Regions from separate parts of the Streptomyces sp. Tek67B01 genome, predicted to be linked through region 2. Evidence: riboswitches for the same ligand, from Rfam matches in the RefSeq annotation. Region 2 holds a riboswitch; the other holds the start of a gene.

Region 1 (7,315 bases), 1.8 Mb from region 2:
CCGGCTTCGCCGTCGCGCTGCGGGCCAAGGGGGAGACGGTCGCCGAGATCAACGGCCTGGTGCGGGCCATGTACGCGCACGCCAACCTGATCGAGGTCCCGGGCCGGACGGTGGACATCGTCGGCACCGGCGGCGACGGGGCCAAAACGGTGAACATCTCGACCATGTCCGCGATCGTGGTGGCCGGTACCGGCGCCAAGGTCGTCAAGCACGGCAACCGGGCCGCCTCCTCCGCGAGCGGGGCCTCCGACGTCCTGGAGAAGCTCGGCGTCAACCTCGACCTGACCCCGGCACGGGTGGTGGAGGTCGCGGAGCAGGCCGGCGTCACCTTCTGCTTCGCGGTGAAGTTCCACCCCGCGCTGCGGCACGTCGCCGCAGCCCGCAAGGAGCTGGGCATCCGGACCACCTTCAACTTCCTGGGCCCCCTCACCAACCCGGCCCGGGTCAGGGCCCAGGCGACCGGCGTGGCCGACGCCCGCGTGGCACCCATCGTGGCGGGCGTGCTCGCCGAACGTGGCTCCTCGGCCCTGGTCTTCCGCGGCGACGACGGCATGGACGAGCTGACGACGACGGCCACGTCCCGGGTGTGGTGGGTGCGCGACGGCGCGGTGAAGGAGCAGCCCTTCGACCCGCGTGACGTCGGGATCGACCTCGTGGACGTCTCCGCGCTGCGGGGCGAGGACGCCTCGTACAACGCGGACGTGGCGCGTCGGCTGCTGGCGGGCGAGACCGGTCCGGTACGGGACGCGGTGCTGCTGAACTCGGCGGCCGCCCTCGTGGCGCTCGACCCGGGCACCGGCTCCCTGGAGGAGCAGATCGGGGCGGGAATCGCCCGCGCGGCCGAGGCCATCGACTCGGGTGCGGCCCGGGCGGCCCTGGAGCGCTGGGTGGCGGCGAGCAACGCGTAGGCACCGGCCGGGCGGCGGACGGGGCCCATCCCGCCACGGGTTCGGCGGCCGGAGGCCGGCGCAGCCGTTCGAGGCCCGGGAGGCCCGCTGCGGCCGAGCGGTGCGAGAACGGCGTGAAAGAGGTGACCCCGGTCCAGCATGCGGACCGGGGTCTTGCGCGTGAGGGATCTTGTGGCAGGATGCTGACCAGGTCACGAGTGACAGCGTTTTGGCCCCGGCTCGCTGTCCGGCAACCCTCCTTCCGTGGCGGGGTGCCCCGGGTGATGACCAGGCCGTAGGCAGTGAGGTCTACGGCAAGCGCGGATCCCTCGACACCAGGGATCCTGGTCCTCGAGGAGCGTTTTCCGTGAGCAAGCGAATGCGATAGGGCGTCTCCGCCCCTTCTTCACCCTCGGAACAGGGTCGCTTCCGCGTACCCGGACCCCGAGGCATCCCCGTACCCCGGACGGCCGCCGAGCCGTACCCGCGTACGGGCAGAACCCGAAGCCATTCAGCCCTGCCTGCCGGGAGATACCGCCATGTCCGCATCCCTGAACGCCACCGCCGAGCACGCCCGCGTGGAACACGCCGACGACCTGGTTTCCGCCGACGCCGTGTGTGCCGAGCCGCTGGCCGTACTCGGCCGGGACGTCACCGTCCCGCTCGTCACCGGCGGGGAGGTCACCTACGCGGCCCTGGACTACGCGGCCAGCGCGCCGGCGCTCCAGCGGGTCTGGGACGACGTGGCCGCGTACGCCCCGTACTACGGCAGCGTTCACCGCGGCGCGGGGTACCTCTCGCAGCTCTCCACCGACCTGTTCGAGCAGAGCCGGGTCACTGTCGGGGAGTTCCTGGACTGCCGCCCCTGCGACCAGGTGATCTTCACCCGGTCCACGACCGACTCGCTCAACCTGCTCGCCGCCGTGCTCCCCGCCGGCTGCCAGGTCTTCGTCTTCGAGACCGAACACCACGCCTCGCTGCTGCCGTGGGGCGACGCTCAGGTCACCTACCTCGACGCGCCGCGCACGCCGGACGAGGCCGTCGCCACCCTGGAGCGGGCGCTGGCCGCGCGGGACCCCCACGGTCCGGCGCTGGTGTGCGTCACCGGCGCGTCCAACGTCACCGGTGAGCTGTGGCCGGTGCGGGAACTGGCCGCGGCGGCGCACGCCCACGGCGCGCGGATCGTCCTGGACGCCGCCCAGCTGGCGCCGCACCACCCCGTGTCGGTGCGGGAGCTGGACGTGGACTGGGTCGCCTTCTCCGGGCACAAGCTGTACGCGCCGTTCGGATCGGGCGTGCTGGCGGGGCGGGCCGACTGGCTCCAGGAGGCGGAGCCCTACCTGGCCGGCGGCGGGGCCTCGCGCAAGGTCGCCCGGCGCGAGGACGGCGGCGTGGACGTCGAGTGGCACACCACGGCCGCCCGCCACGAGGCCGGCTCCCCGAACGTCATCGGCGTCTATTCCATCGCCTCCGCCTGCCGGGCGCTGACGGAGGCGGGCTTCGAGGGTCTGGTCGCCCGGGAGCGGCAGCTGATCGCGAAGGTCCGCGAGGGCCTGGCGGGGGTCCCGGAGGTCCGGGTGCTGTCCCTGTTCGGCGACGACGCCCCGCGGGTCGGCGTCATCTCGTTCGTGGTGGACGGCTGGAACAGCTCCCACTTCGCCGCCGCGCTGTCGGCCGAGTACGGGATCGGCGTCCGCGACGGCCTGTTCTGCGCCCACCCGCTGGTGCGGACGCTGCTGGGCAGCGAGCCGCAGGCCCAGGGCGAGTGCGGAGCGCCGGAGGTGGCGCCGGGGGAGAGGTCGCTCAACGCGATCCGCGTCAGCTTCGGCGCGGGCACCCCGGACGAACACGTGGACCGCTTCGTCCGCGCGGTACGGGAACTGGTCGCGGACGGGGCGAAGTGGAGCTACCGCACGGAAGAGGGCCGCTGCGTGCCGGTGTCCTGACGCGCCCTCGCACCGCACCGTTTCCTGACGCGCCCTCGCACCGTTCGGCCTTGGCGGCCCTCCCGGGCTTCGTGCCGCTGCGCCGGACTCCGTCCGTCGCCGCTGGGTCCGTCCGTCGACGCCGCGCGGCGGTCGGCAAACCGCTTGCCCCGCGCTCCCACGGCTCCGGGGCCGTGACACTTACGCGGTGATCCGCGCTGCGGAGTGCGATCCGTTGGGCGGCTATGGGGAGGCGACCGCGGCCTCGGCGGCCAGCTGCGCGGGTACGTCTTCCGGCCGGCGAAGGGCGGGTGGCCCGGCCGGGGGAGAGCCGGCCTGAGCTGTGAGGCGGGACCGGAGGCCGGCGGGGGCGGTCCGGCGCCGAGGCGCGGGGGCCGGGGCGGAAGCCCCGCCCGGCAGAACCCCGGCGGGACTACGCGTCGAGGCCGATGGCGAAGGCCGCTTCCAGGTCGTGCTGGGAGTACGTGCGGAACGCCACGTGGGTGTCCGTCGCCTCCACGCCCGGGATCTTGCTGATGCGGCCCGGGATGATGTCCGCCAGGTTCTCGTGGCGGGCGACGCGGACCAGCGCGATGAGGTCGTAGGTGCCGGTGACGGAGTAGACCTCGCTGACGCTGTCCAGCTGCGCGATGGACTCGGCGATCTCGGGGATGCGGTCCACGCTGGTCTTGATGAGCACGATCGCGGTGATCACGGTTGGCTGTCTCCCTCGCTGGCCGTCGCTGGTCGCCTCACTCTAGTCGTACGCCGATAGCGCACCCAGGCGTAGGCGAACCCGACGGAGAACCCCACCACGTGGGCCAGGTAGGCCACCCCCGGTCCGCTCGCCGCCCGGTGCGCCGCCAGCCACTGCAGGACGAACCAGAACATCAGCACGATCCACGCGGGGAACCGCAGCGGCAGGAAGAAGAGGAACGGGAACAGGCTCGTCACCCGGGCCCGCGGGAACAGGCACAGGAACGCTCCCAGCACCGCCGAGATCGCCCCCGACGCGCCGACCAGCGTCTGGTCGGAGGAGGCGTTGGCCGCCGCGTACGCCGCCAGCGCCAGGTAGCCCGTGGCGACGTAGAAGACGAGGAACGCCGGGCGGCCCATCCGCTCCTCCGCCATCGCGCCGAACACGTACAGGAACAGCATGTTGCCGAGCAGGTGCAGCCAGCTCCCGTGTACGAACAGGGCCGTCAGCGGTGTCAGCAGGGCCCCGGCCGTCCCCCCGAACAGCTCGTCCGGGACCACGCCCCAGCGCCGGAAGTACGCGGTCCCCGTCTCCAACAACAGGTCACCCGTCCCGTAGACCGGGTTCAGCCCCGAGGCGGGGCCGAGGACGAACACCACACAGCAGCCCGCGATCAGCGCGCGGGTGACCACCGGGCCCCGCACGGCCTCCCCGAGGGCAGCCTGCCACCTTACGATCATGAGACAGAGCATGACGCAGCAGAGCCCCCGTCCGGGCGGTGCCAGGCCGTAGGGTTACGTGCTGCGGTCCGCGGAAAAGGCCGTCACACGCCCCGACGGCTGCGGCGGGCGGCTTTAATTGAAAGAGCTACGAAGGAGAGAGCGGCCTGATGACGGTTCCCCTGCCGACCGACACCACCCGGTGGCGCTGCACCCTGTGCGGCAACCTCACGCGCTTCGACGTCACCCGTTCGTCGAAGGTCGTCGAGTACGTCCACCTGGACCTCGCCGGGGAGCCCACGGTCGAGGAGCGCGAGGTGGTCAATGAGACCATCGAGTCGGTCCGCTGCCGCTGGTGCAACGCGGTGGACCAGATCGAGCTCGTGGACAGGCCGGGCGCGGACTCCTGACGGGAGCCGGGCCCACAGTAGATCACGGTAGGGGTGACGGATTGTGGAGCCAGCAAGCGGCGCTGAGCCGGCCGACGCGGCCGGCGACGCCGCGGAGGTGCTCGACCGCCCGCTGCCGGAAGGCGTCCGGCGCCGGGTCATCGCGCTCGTCTCGGACGCCTTCGGCGGTCTGACGGTCGCGGACCTGCCCGCGCAGCTGCGCCAGTACGCCCGGTTCACCCCGACCCGACGGGCCAAGTTCGCCGGGAACGCGATGGCCGCGGCCGTGGAGACGGACCCCGTGTTCCGCGGGCGCGTCGCCGAGAAGCTCCGTGACGCCCAGACGGAACTGGCCGGGGCGCTGGAGTGCGGTGCCCCGCCCGCCGCGGCCGACCCGCAGGACGTGGCGGCCGCCGCGTACATCCTGCGGCCCTCCGGCTGGGTCAAGCTGGTGGCCGCCGCCGGCGAGGAGGTCCAACGCGCCGATGCCGAGCGGGTCGGTGACGAGACCCGGCGCGAGCTGGAACGTCTGCGCGAGGAACTGGCCCACGCGCGCGCGTCGCAACGCTCGGGTGGCGAGCAGGTGCGGGCCGAGCTCGACGCGGTCCGCAAGGAAGCGGAATCGCTTCAGCGCAAGCTGCGCAGCGCCCAGAGCGACGTCAAGCGGGGCGAGGCGGCCCTGCGCAAGCTGACCGCGGAGGTCGACGGCATCCGCGGCGACGCCGCCGCCCGGGTCGCCGCCGCCGAGAGCGAGAGCCGCCGGCTCAAGTCCCGGCTGGCGGAGGTGGAGTCGGCGCTGGAAACCTCGCGCCGGGCCACCCGGGAGGGACGCAGCATCGAGGACATGAGGCTGCGGCTGCTGCTGGACACCGTCTTGGACGCGGCCGCCGGGCTGCGCCGGGAGTTGGCGCTGCCGCCGGTCTCCACGCGGCCGGCGGACACGGTGGACGCGGTGGAGCCCGGCCGGATGACGCCGAAGGACATCGCGGCGCGGGCCCTGTCCGAGACCGATCCGGCGCTGCTGGACCAGTTGCTGGCGCTGCCCCAGGCGCATCTGGTGGTCGACGGCTACAACGTGACGAAGACCGGCTACCCGACGATGCCGCTGGAGAAGCAGCGGTTGCGGCTGTTGGGCGGGCTGTCGATGTTGGCCGCCCAGACGGGCGCCGAGATGACCTGTGTCTTCGACGGCGCCGAGCTGGCCGCGCCGGTGCTCCTCGCGCCGCCGCGCGGCGTGCGCGTGCTCTTCTCGAAGGCCGGGGTCACGGCGGACGAGCTGATCCGTCAACTGGTGCGGGCCGAGCCCCCCGGCCGCCCGGTGGTCGTGGTGTCCACCGACCGCGAGGTCGCGGACGGCGTGGCGAAGTCCGGAGCCCGTCCTGTTACGTCCGCCTTGTTGCTGAAGCGGCTTTCGCGCGTTTCATGACGTTCGCCCGCGGTCGTGGTGGATCGACCGTTCTCGACAATTACCGTCCGCGATGCCGGAATTGGCGGTGCGTCGTGGGAACGTACCGTCAAGTCCCCGGCACCCAGCGTTGGGAGCGGGTGAAGAAGTCGGTGTGGGGCCGATTTTTTGCTCACGAGGATTTGAACTGATCACAGCCGGGTCACTAGGGTCTGTTCAAACCTTCGTGCGGTAGGTCACTCATTCGGGGTGACGGCGAAGGTGCTGCCCGAACGTGTGGTGTTCCGTTCCGGCGGCGTGAGGAAGAAGGAGCTCGCCTTCGTGGCGTCCCACCGTCGACCCAAGCAGCCGAGCCGCTCGCGCGTGACCGCGCTCACCGCCTTCGCCGCAGCGGCTGTCGCCCTCTCCTCGCAGTCGGCCATGGCCGCCCCCGACAAGCCGAACAAGGACGAGGTCAAGGCCAAGGTCGACGCCCTCTACGGCGAGGCGGAGCAGGCCACCGAGAAGTTCGACGGCGCCAAGGACCGCCAGGACAAGCTCGAAAAGGAGATCGGGCAGCTCCAAGACCAGGTCGCGCGCGGCCAGCTCGAACTCAACGACATGCGCAACACGTTGGGTTCGATGGCCAGCGCCCAGTACCGCACCGGCGGCATCGACCAGTCCCTCACGCTCCTGCTCTCCGACGACCCGCAGAGCTACCTCGACAAGGCCTCCACCTTCCAGCAGTTGAGCGCCAAGCAGATCGAGACCATCGGCAGGATCCAGGCCAAGCAGCGCTTCCTGGCCCAGCAGCGCCAAGAGGCCTCCGGCAAGCTCGCCGACCTCGACGCCACCCGCAAGGAGCTCGGCGAGCAGAAGAAGGCCGCGCAGGACAAGCTCGCCCAGGCCCAAGCCCAGTTGAACACCCTGAGCGCGCAGGACCGGGCGCAGCTCAGTGCCGACGGCGCGAGCAGCAGCCGGGCCAGCCGCAGCGCGAGCGGTGGCGGCGGCGCCGCGAAGGGCTCGGGCCGGGCCGGGGCGGCCCTCGCCGCCGCCGCGTCCGTGGAAGGCGCCACCTACCACATGGGCGACACCGGCCCCAACTCCTTCGACTGTTCGGGGCTGACGCAATGGGCCTACGCGCAGGCGGGCGTCAGCATCAGCCGTACCACCTTCACCCAGGTGAACGACGGCACGCGCATCGGCCGGAGCGAACTCCAGCCCGGTGACCTGGTCTTCTTCTTCAGCGACCTGCACCATGTGGGCCTTTACGCGGGTAACGGCCAAGTCCTCCACGCCTCCCACCCGGCCCCG
Region 2 (7,315 bases):
GAGCTCGGGGACTCCTTCGAGAAGACCCACCCCGGGATCAACGTCGAGGTCAGCGTCTACTCCTGGACCGAGGTCGACGCCAAGGTCGCCGAGATGGTCAAGGCCCACAAGGCCCCCGACATCGCGCAGATCGGCGCCTACGCCGACTACGCGGAAGCCGGGAAGCTGTACTCCGCCGAGGAACTGCTCTCCGTGCAGACCGAGGCCGACTTCCTCGGGCCGCTCGCCGACGCCGGCAAGGTCAGGCACACCCAGTACGGCATGCCCTTCGTCGCCAGCACCCGGCTGCTCTTCTACAACGAGAAGCTGCTCACCGACGCCGGCGTCATACCCAAGGACGCCAAGGGCGGCTGGCAGCCCAAGAGCTGGGCGGACCTGGAAGCGGCCGCCAAGAAGCTCAAGGCCGCGGGCGTCCCGACCCCCCTCGCGCTGCCGCTGGGCCGCGAGGAGGCACAGGCCGAGTCGATGATGTGGATGCTGTCGGGCGGGGGCGGTTACACCGACAACGAGGACAGCTACGAGATCGACTCCCCCGAGAACGTCAAGACCTTCGAGTTCCTGCGCGACAAGATGGTCGGTCAGGGCCTGACCGGTCCCGTCGAGCCCGGCAAGCTCGACCGGCAGGCCGCCTTCGACGCCTTCGCGCGCGGCGAGGTCGGCATGCTCAACGGCCACCCGACCCTGCTCAAGCAGGCCGGCGGCAAGGGGATCAAGTTCGGGATGGTGCCCATGCCGACGGCCGACGGCACCGACCACCCCACGATGGGCGTCGCCGACTGGGTCATGGCGTTCAAGAACGGCCACAAGGCGCAGACGGGCAAGTTCCTCGACTACCTGTACGAGGCGAAGAACGTGACGGCCTTCACCAACAAGTACGACCTGCTGCCCGTCACCACCAGCGGCTACCGGGCCATGGAAGCCGCCGCGGCCGGCGGCGGGGGCTCGGCGTCGCAGCTCAAGACCTTCCTGACGGCGCTGCCGACCGCGCGGCTGTACCCGGTCGGCAAGAAGTCGTGGGCCGGGGTGAGCGAGGACGTCAAGCAGAACATCGGCAAGGTGGTCCAGCCGGGCGGGCAACCGGAGAAGGTGCTGGGCGGCATCGCCGACGCGGCGCGGAAGGCCGACGGCGACCGCTGAGGCGGCGGCGGCCGGGGCCGGGTGGGTCTGGGCGGGTCCGGCCGGGGGCGTTCGGGTCCGGCCGGGGGCGTGTCGGTGGACGGCGTTAATCTGGCCGTATGACGGACGACGGGCGATTGACGGCCGCCGAGGCCGCCGTGCTCGCGTACGAGGGACGCACCTGGTCGGGGCCCGGAGCCAAGGAACGGGCCATCCGGGAAGGGCTGGGGATGACCCCGGTCCGGTACTACCAGCTGCTCAACGCCCTGATGGACGATCCGCGGGCCCTGGAGCACGCCCCCGGCACGGTCAACCGGCTCCGCAGAATCCGCGCGGCACAGCGCGCCCGGCGATAGCAGTCGTACGAATGGACCGTTAGGGTCTTCCCCATGGGGAGCAATGCGCACGATATGCCGATGCCCGTGCCCGCCACCGCCGCCGGACGCGAGGGACTCGAAGCCCTCCTCCGCGCGCCGCGCCGATCCGTGGTGGCCCTCGACTTCGACGGCACCCTCGCCGACATAGTTCCCGACCCCGACCAGGCGCGCGCCCACGCGGACGCCGTGCCGGCGCTGTCCGCGCTCGCGCCGGAGGTGCTGTCCGTGGCGGTCGTCACCGGCCGGCCGGCCGGGGTCGCCGTCCGCCACGGGGGCTTCGCGGGGGTCCCGGGCCTGGAACACCTCGTGGTCCTCGGGCACTACGGGGCCGAGCGGTGGGACGCCGTCAGCGGGCTGGTCCACGCGCCCGCCGAGCATCCGGGGGTGGCGGCCGTACGGGCCGAGCTGCCCGGGTTCCTGGAATCCATCGGGGCGTGGCGCGGGACCTGGATCGAGGAGAAGGGCCGGGCACTGGCCGTCCACACCCGGCGCGCCGAGGACCCGGAGGCGGCGTTCGAAGCGCTGCGGGCGCCGCTGGCGGAGCTGGCGGCCCGACACGGACTGATGGTGGAGCCGGGGCGGGCGGTGCTGGAGCTGCGGCCGCCGGGTGTCGACAAGGGCGTCGCCCTGACGGAGTACCTGGAGGAGGTCGGCGCGGAGGCGGTGCTGTACGCGGGCGACGACCTGGGGGACCTGGCGGCGTACGCCGCCGTCGAGAAGCGGCGCGCGGAGGGATTGCCGGGGCTGCTGGTGTGCAGCTCGTCGGAGGTCCCTGAACTGGCGTCCCGCGCGGACCTGGTCCTCCCGGGACCGGCGGAGGTCGCGGCGTTCCTCGCGACCCTGGCGGCGGCCCTGCGGGGCTGACCTGCGGGGTACCGGTCCCTGCGGGGTGCCGGGGCCGGGGGTTCTGGGCTCCGCCCAGGCCCGCGCCTCAATCGCCGGCGAGGCTGCGTGTACCGCTGCGTGTACCCGGGGTCCGTGCCGCGTGCGCCGGCCGGAACCGGGGCCCTGGGCTCTGCCCAGACCCGCGCCTCAATCGCCGGCGGGGCTGGATTTGCCCGGTCGGCATCTCAGCCGTGAGCCGGGTTGGGGGTTCTGGGTTCCGCTCAGACCTGCGCCTCAATCGCCGGCGAGGCTGGGAGTGCCCGGGCCCGCGGCTCAAGCGCCGGCCAGGCCGGGAAGTCCCGGCCCTGCGGCTGAGGCGGCGGCTGGGTCGGGGCCGGCCTTGGGCTCCGTCCAGGTTCAGCCTCGTGCTCCGGTGGGGCCGGTATTTTCGGCCTCGCCGGCGTTTGAGGCGCGGGGGGCGGGGCGGAGCCCCGCAAGGCCCGGGCGGAGCCCGGGGGCGCTTGCGCGGTGGCGCCGCAGACGATCAAGCCGCGCACCGTCCCGCGCCCGGCCGTCCCCCCGGTCAGGGTCGCGCGCCGGTCCCGTCGGGCTCGCCCCGGTCAGGGCGCACGCCGGGCCGTGCGTCGGGCAGGGCGGCGGCGTTACGCGTCGCGGAGGGTCGACAGTTGGGCCGTGAACCAGGCCGTCGGTGGGAGGGCCGTCGCCGCCGACGCGAGGCGCTTCGTGCGTTCCGCGCGCTCCGCCTCCGGCATCGACAGCGCCGCGTGCAACGCGGCCGCCGTCTCCGACACGTCGTACGGGTTCACCGTCAGCGCGTCCGAGCGGAGCTCCTCGTACGCCCCCGCCCCCGTCGACAGGACCAGCGCGCACCCCGCCTCCGACACCACCGGGATCTCCTTGGCCACCAGGTTCATCCCGTCCCGCACCGGGTTCACCAGGGCCACGTCCGCCATCCGGTACGCCGCCAGCGAGCGCGCGAAGTCGTCCTCCACCGACACCAGCACCGGCTGCCAGTCCGCCGTCCCCAGCTCCGCGTTGATCTCCGCCGCCAGGTCCCGCACCGCCGCCGTGTACTCCCGGTACACCGCCAGGTCCTGCCGCGAGGGGTACGCCGACGCCATGTGCACCACCCGCTCGCGCCACTCCGGGTGCGTCGTCAGCAGCTCCCGGTACGCCAGCAGGCCGCGCAGGATGTTCTTGGACAGCTCCGTCCGGTCCACCCGGACGATCGACTTGCGGTCCCCGACCTCTGCCCGCAGCCCCGCCAGCTTGTCGTCGACCTCCGGCCGGTGGGCCAGCGCCCGCAGGTCGTCCCCGTCCACGCCCAGCGGGAACGCCCGTACCTCGGTCGTGCGCCGCGCCCACCCCGACTCCCGGCGGTGCTCCACGGTCCCCTCCCGGACCTCCTCCGCGCTGCCCTCCGCGCCGTCGAACGGCATCGCCGACAAGAACGCCCGCGCCCATTCCCCGGTGTGGAAGCCCAGCAGGTCCGCCCCGAGCATCCCCCACGTCAGCTCCTCCACCACGTACCGCGGCAGCATCCGCAGGACGTCTGGCGAGGCCCACGGGGTGTGCGTGAAGTGCGCGATGCGCAGGTCGGGCCGCAGGACGCGCAGCATGCCCGGCACCAGCGCCAGCTGGTAGTCCTGCACGAGCACCGCCGCGCCCTGGTCGGCCTCCGCCGCCAGCGCGTCCGCGAAGGCACGGTTGTACAGGACGTACGCGTCCCAGCGCCGCCGGAACTCCGCGTCGAAGACCGGCTCGCGCGGGATGTCGTACAGGTGGTGGTGGGTGAACCAGAGGACCGAGTTCGCGATGCCGTTGTACGCGGCGTCGTACACGGCGGGATCGATGTCCAGCATCCGGACGCCGGGTTCGGAAACCCCCCGCCGCACCGCTTCCCGGTCGCCCTCCGACAGCGCCGCGCAGATCCACACCGCGTCCGGCTGCTCCGCGAGCGCGGCGGAGAGACCGGAGACGAGACCGCCTCCGCCGCGCCGGGCGCTGAGGGTGCCGTCGGGGGCGTGGGCGTACGAGAGGGGGCCGCGGTTCGCGGCGACGAGTACCTGGGAAGCCATGCCGCGAACCTAACCCCGCCGCACGCGCCTCAAACCCGCCGCCGCGTCACGCCACACCGCATCACGCCACGCCACGCCGCATCACGCCGCATCACGCCACGCGGCGGACCGCGTACTCCCGGATCTCCAGCATCGGCGGCCTTTCCTCGGTGTCCACGGCGTGCGTCCGCGGTACGAAGCCGTCCGGGCCCCGCTCGAACTGGGTCAGCGCGGGCCGGGTGAGATGCCCGCGCGAGAGCCGCAACTGCGCCGTGCGGTAGATCGCCGCGGCCATCCGGCCGAGCGCCTGACCGTCCTGGTGGCGGTGCAGCCGTACGCCCACGTCGACCTGCGCCAGCCCGTCCAGCCCGACCGTGTGCAGCGCGTCCACCAGCAGCCCCAGCTCCACGCCGTAGCCGACGGGGAAGGGGAGACGTTCCAGCAGGGAGCGCCGTACGGCGTACTCGCCGCCCAGCGGCTGGACGAATCCGGCCAGCCGCGGCCAGTGCAGGTTGAGCAGGGGCCGGGCCACCAGTTCCGTGACGCGGCCGCCCTGCCCCGGCGCGTCGCCGAGCGGCCGGTCGTACATCGCCTTGACGAACTGCACGTCCGGCTCGGTCAGCAGCGGGCCGAGGATGCCGGAGACGAAGGTGGAGGAGAAGTCCCGCAGGTCGGCGTCCACGAAGCAGACGATGTCGCCGGTGGTCGCGAGCAGCGAGCGCCACAGCACCTCGCCCTTGCCGGGCACCGCCGGGAGCCGCGGCAGGATCTCGTCGCGGTGCACGACCCGCGCACCGGCCTTCGCGGCGACCTCCGCCGTACGGTCGCTCGACCCGGAGTCGACCACGACCAGCTCGTCCACCAGGGGGGTCGGCAATCCTTCGATCAGGTCGCGCCGGATCACCTCGACGATCGCCCCGACCGTGGCCTCCTCGTCGAGCGCGGGCAGCACCACGCTGACCGTGGCTCCCGACGCGCGCTTGCGGTCGAGCAGCTGGGCGAGCGGTCGGTCGGCGGCGGACCAGGACCGGTCGGCCAGCCAGCGCTCCACCTCTTCCAGCACTTCGGACACTCCAGGGGATCGGTGACGGGGCGGACGGATCGGGCGGTGGTTTTCGGGCGAAATATGATCCATCTCGCCGTTCGGACGGCTGTCTCAACCACCCGGCCCTTCGGTTACAGTCTTGAACAACGCGAAGGACCACGGCATGCCGGGGTCCTCGTGCACAAATGCCCGGGTGCGCCACAGAGCGCGCGGCCCGGTGCCATACCGCTCATCCAGAGGGGCAGAGGGACACGGCCCGTTGAAGCCCCGGCAACCCTCCAGTCGGTTCTCGCGATCGCGCACCACGGCGACGTCAGCGAGGTCCCCGGCTAGGGAAGGTGCCAATTCCGTCTCATGGCGAAGTGCGCCATGGGGAAGATGAGGAGAAAGGGCCTCGCCATCATGGCTGCACAGACTGTCGCCACCTCTGTCGATCTCGGACCTGCCACCGGCCTTTCGTGTCGTGAGTGCGGTACCCGCTTCGAGCTCGGCCCGATCTTCGCCTGCGTCGAGTGTTTCGGACCGCTGGAAGTCGCCTACGACCTGCCCACCGGTGATCCGGAGGCGCTGCGCGCCGCGATCGAGGCCGGACCCGACAACATCTGGCGCTACGCCCCGCTGCTGCCCGTCCCCGCGGACGTGGCGTCCAAGCCGAACCTGAACCCGGGCTTCACCAAGCTCGTGGACGCGGCCAACCTGGCCAAGGAGCTCGGCGTCACCGGCAAGCTCTACGTCAAGGACGACTCCGGCAACCCGACGCACTCCTTCAAGGACCGCGTCGTGGCCATCGCCGTCGAGGCCGCCCGTGCCTTCGGCTACACCACGCTCTCCTGCTCCTCCACGGGCAACCTGGCCGGCGCCGTCGGCGCCGCGGCAGCCCGCGCCGGCTTCCGGTCCTGCGTGTTCATCCCGCACGACCTGGAACAGGGCAAGGTCGTCATGGCCGGTGTCTACGGCGGCGACCTCGTCGGCATCGAGGGCAACTACGACGACGTCAACCGCTTCTGCTCCGAGCTCATCGGAGACCCGCTGGGCGAGGGCTGGGGCTTCGTCAACGTCAACCTGCGCCCGTACTACGGCGAGGGCTCCAAGACGCTGGCCTACGAGATCTGCGAGCAGCTCGGCTGGCGGTTGCCCGACCAGATCGTGATCCCGATCGCGTCCGGTTCACAGCTGACGAAGATCGACAAGGGTCTGCAGGAGCTGATCAAGCTCGGCCTGGTCGAGGACAAGCCGTACAAGATCTTCGGTGCGCAGGCAGAGGGTTGCTCGCCCGTGTCGACCGCCTTCAAGGCCGGTCACGACGTGGTGCGCCCGCAGAAGCCGAACACCATCGCCAAGTCCCTGGCGATCGGCAACCCGGCGGACGGCCCGTACGTCCTGGACATCGCCCGCCGCACCGGCGGTTACGTCGAGGACGTCAACGACGAGCAGGTCGTGGAAGCCATCAAGATCCTCGCGCGGGCGGAGGGCATCTTCGCCGAGACCGCGGGCGGTGTGACCGTCGGCGTGACGAAGAAGCTCATCGAGAACGGGCAGCTCGACCCCTCGCTGACCACGGTCGTCCTCAACACCGGTGACGGCCTCAAGACCCTGGAGGCGGTGGCCGCCGACAGCGGCCAGACCGCCACCATCCGCCCCAGCCTGGACGCGTTCCGCGCCGCCGGCCTGGCCTGAGGTCCGACCCACCCCCCTGTTCCCGGAAAGGCAGTAGCGCCATGAGCGTCAACGTCCGCATCCCCACCATCCTGCGCACCTACACCGGTGGCCAGGCCGAGGTGCCCGCCGAGGGCGCGACCCTTTCCCAGGTCATCGAGTCCCTGGAGAAGAACCACCCGGGCATCGCGGCCCGCGTCCTGGACGACCAGGGCAAG

What was found. Region 2 has a riboswitch for S-adenosylmethionine ahead of thrC (threonine synthase). Riboswitches for the same ligand answer to the same signal wherever they lie in the genome.
Region 1: another riboswitch for S-adenosylmethionine. It lies ahead of ACV7NM_RS22990 (aminotransferase class V-fold PLP-dependent enzyme); the one in region 2 lies ahead of thrC (threonine synthase).

Annotation. Positions count from the first base shown of each region.
Region 1 is NZ_JBUYUY010000001.1:5,117,966-5,125,280, forward strand. Features, by position in the region: gene trpD (anthranilate phosphoribosyltransferase) at 1-908, shown strand, start outside; SAM riboswitch class IV at 1,098-1,214, shown strand; gene ACV7NM_RS22990 (aminotransferase class V-fold PLP-dependent enzyme) at 1,427-2,833, shown strand; gene ACV7NM_RS22995 (Lrp/AsnC family transcriptional regulator) at 3,246-3,527, opposite strand; gene ACV7NM_RS23000 (rhomboid family intramembrane serine protease) at 3,524-4,249, opposite strand; gene ACV7NM_RS23005 (hypothetical protein) at 4,399-4,638, shown strand; gene ACV7NM_RS23010 (NYN domain-containing protein) at 4,679-6,043, shown strand; gene ACV7NM_RS23015 (C40 family peptidase) at 6,344-7,315, shown strand, end outside.
Region 2 is NZ_JBUYUY010000001.1:3,350,090-3,357,404, reverse strand. Features, by position in the region: gene ACV7NM_RS15025 (extracellular solute-binding protein) at 1-1,137, shown strand, start outside; gene ACV7NM_RS15020 (DUF3263 domain-containing protein) at 1,236-1,472, shown strand; gene otsB (trehalose-phosphatase) at 1,506-2,357, shown strand; gene ACV7NM_RS15010 (alpha,alpha-trehalose-phosphate synthase (UDP-forming)) at 2,981-4,417, opposite strand; gene ACV7NM_RS15005 (glucosyl-3-phosphoglycerate synthase) at 4,509-5,459, opposite strand; SAM riboswitch class I at 5,668-5,826, shown strand; gene thrC (threonine synthase) at 5,844-7,118, shown strand; gene ACV7NM_RS14995 (MoaD/ThiS family protein) at 7,160-7,315, shown strand, end outside.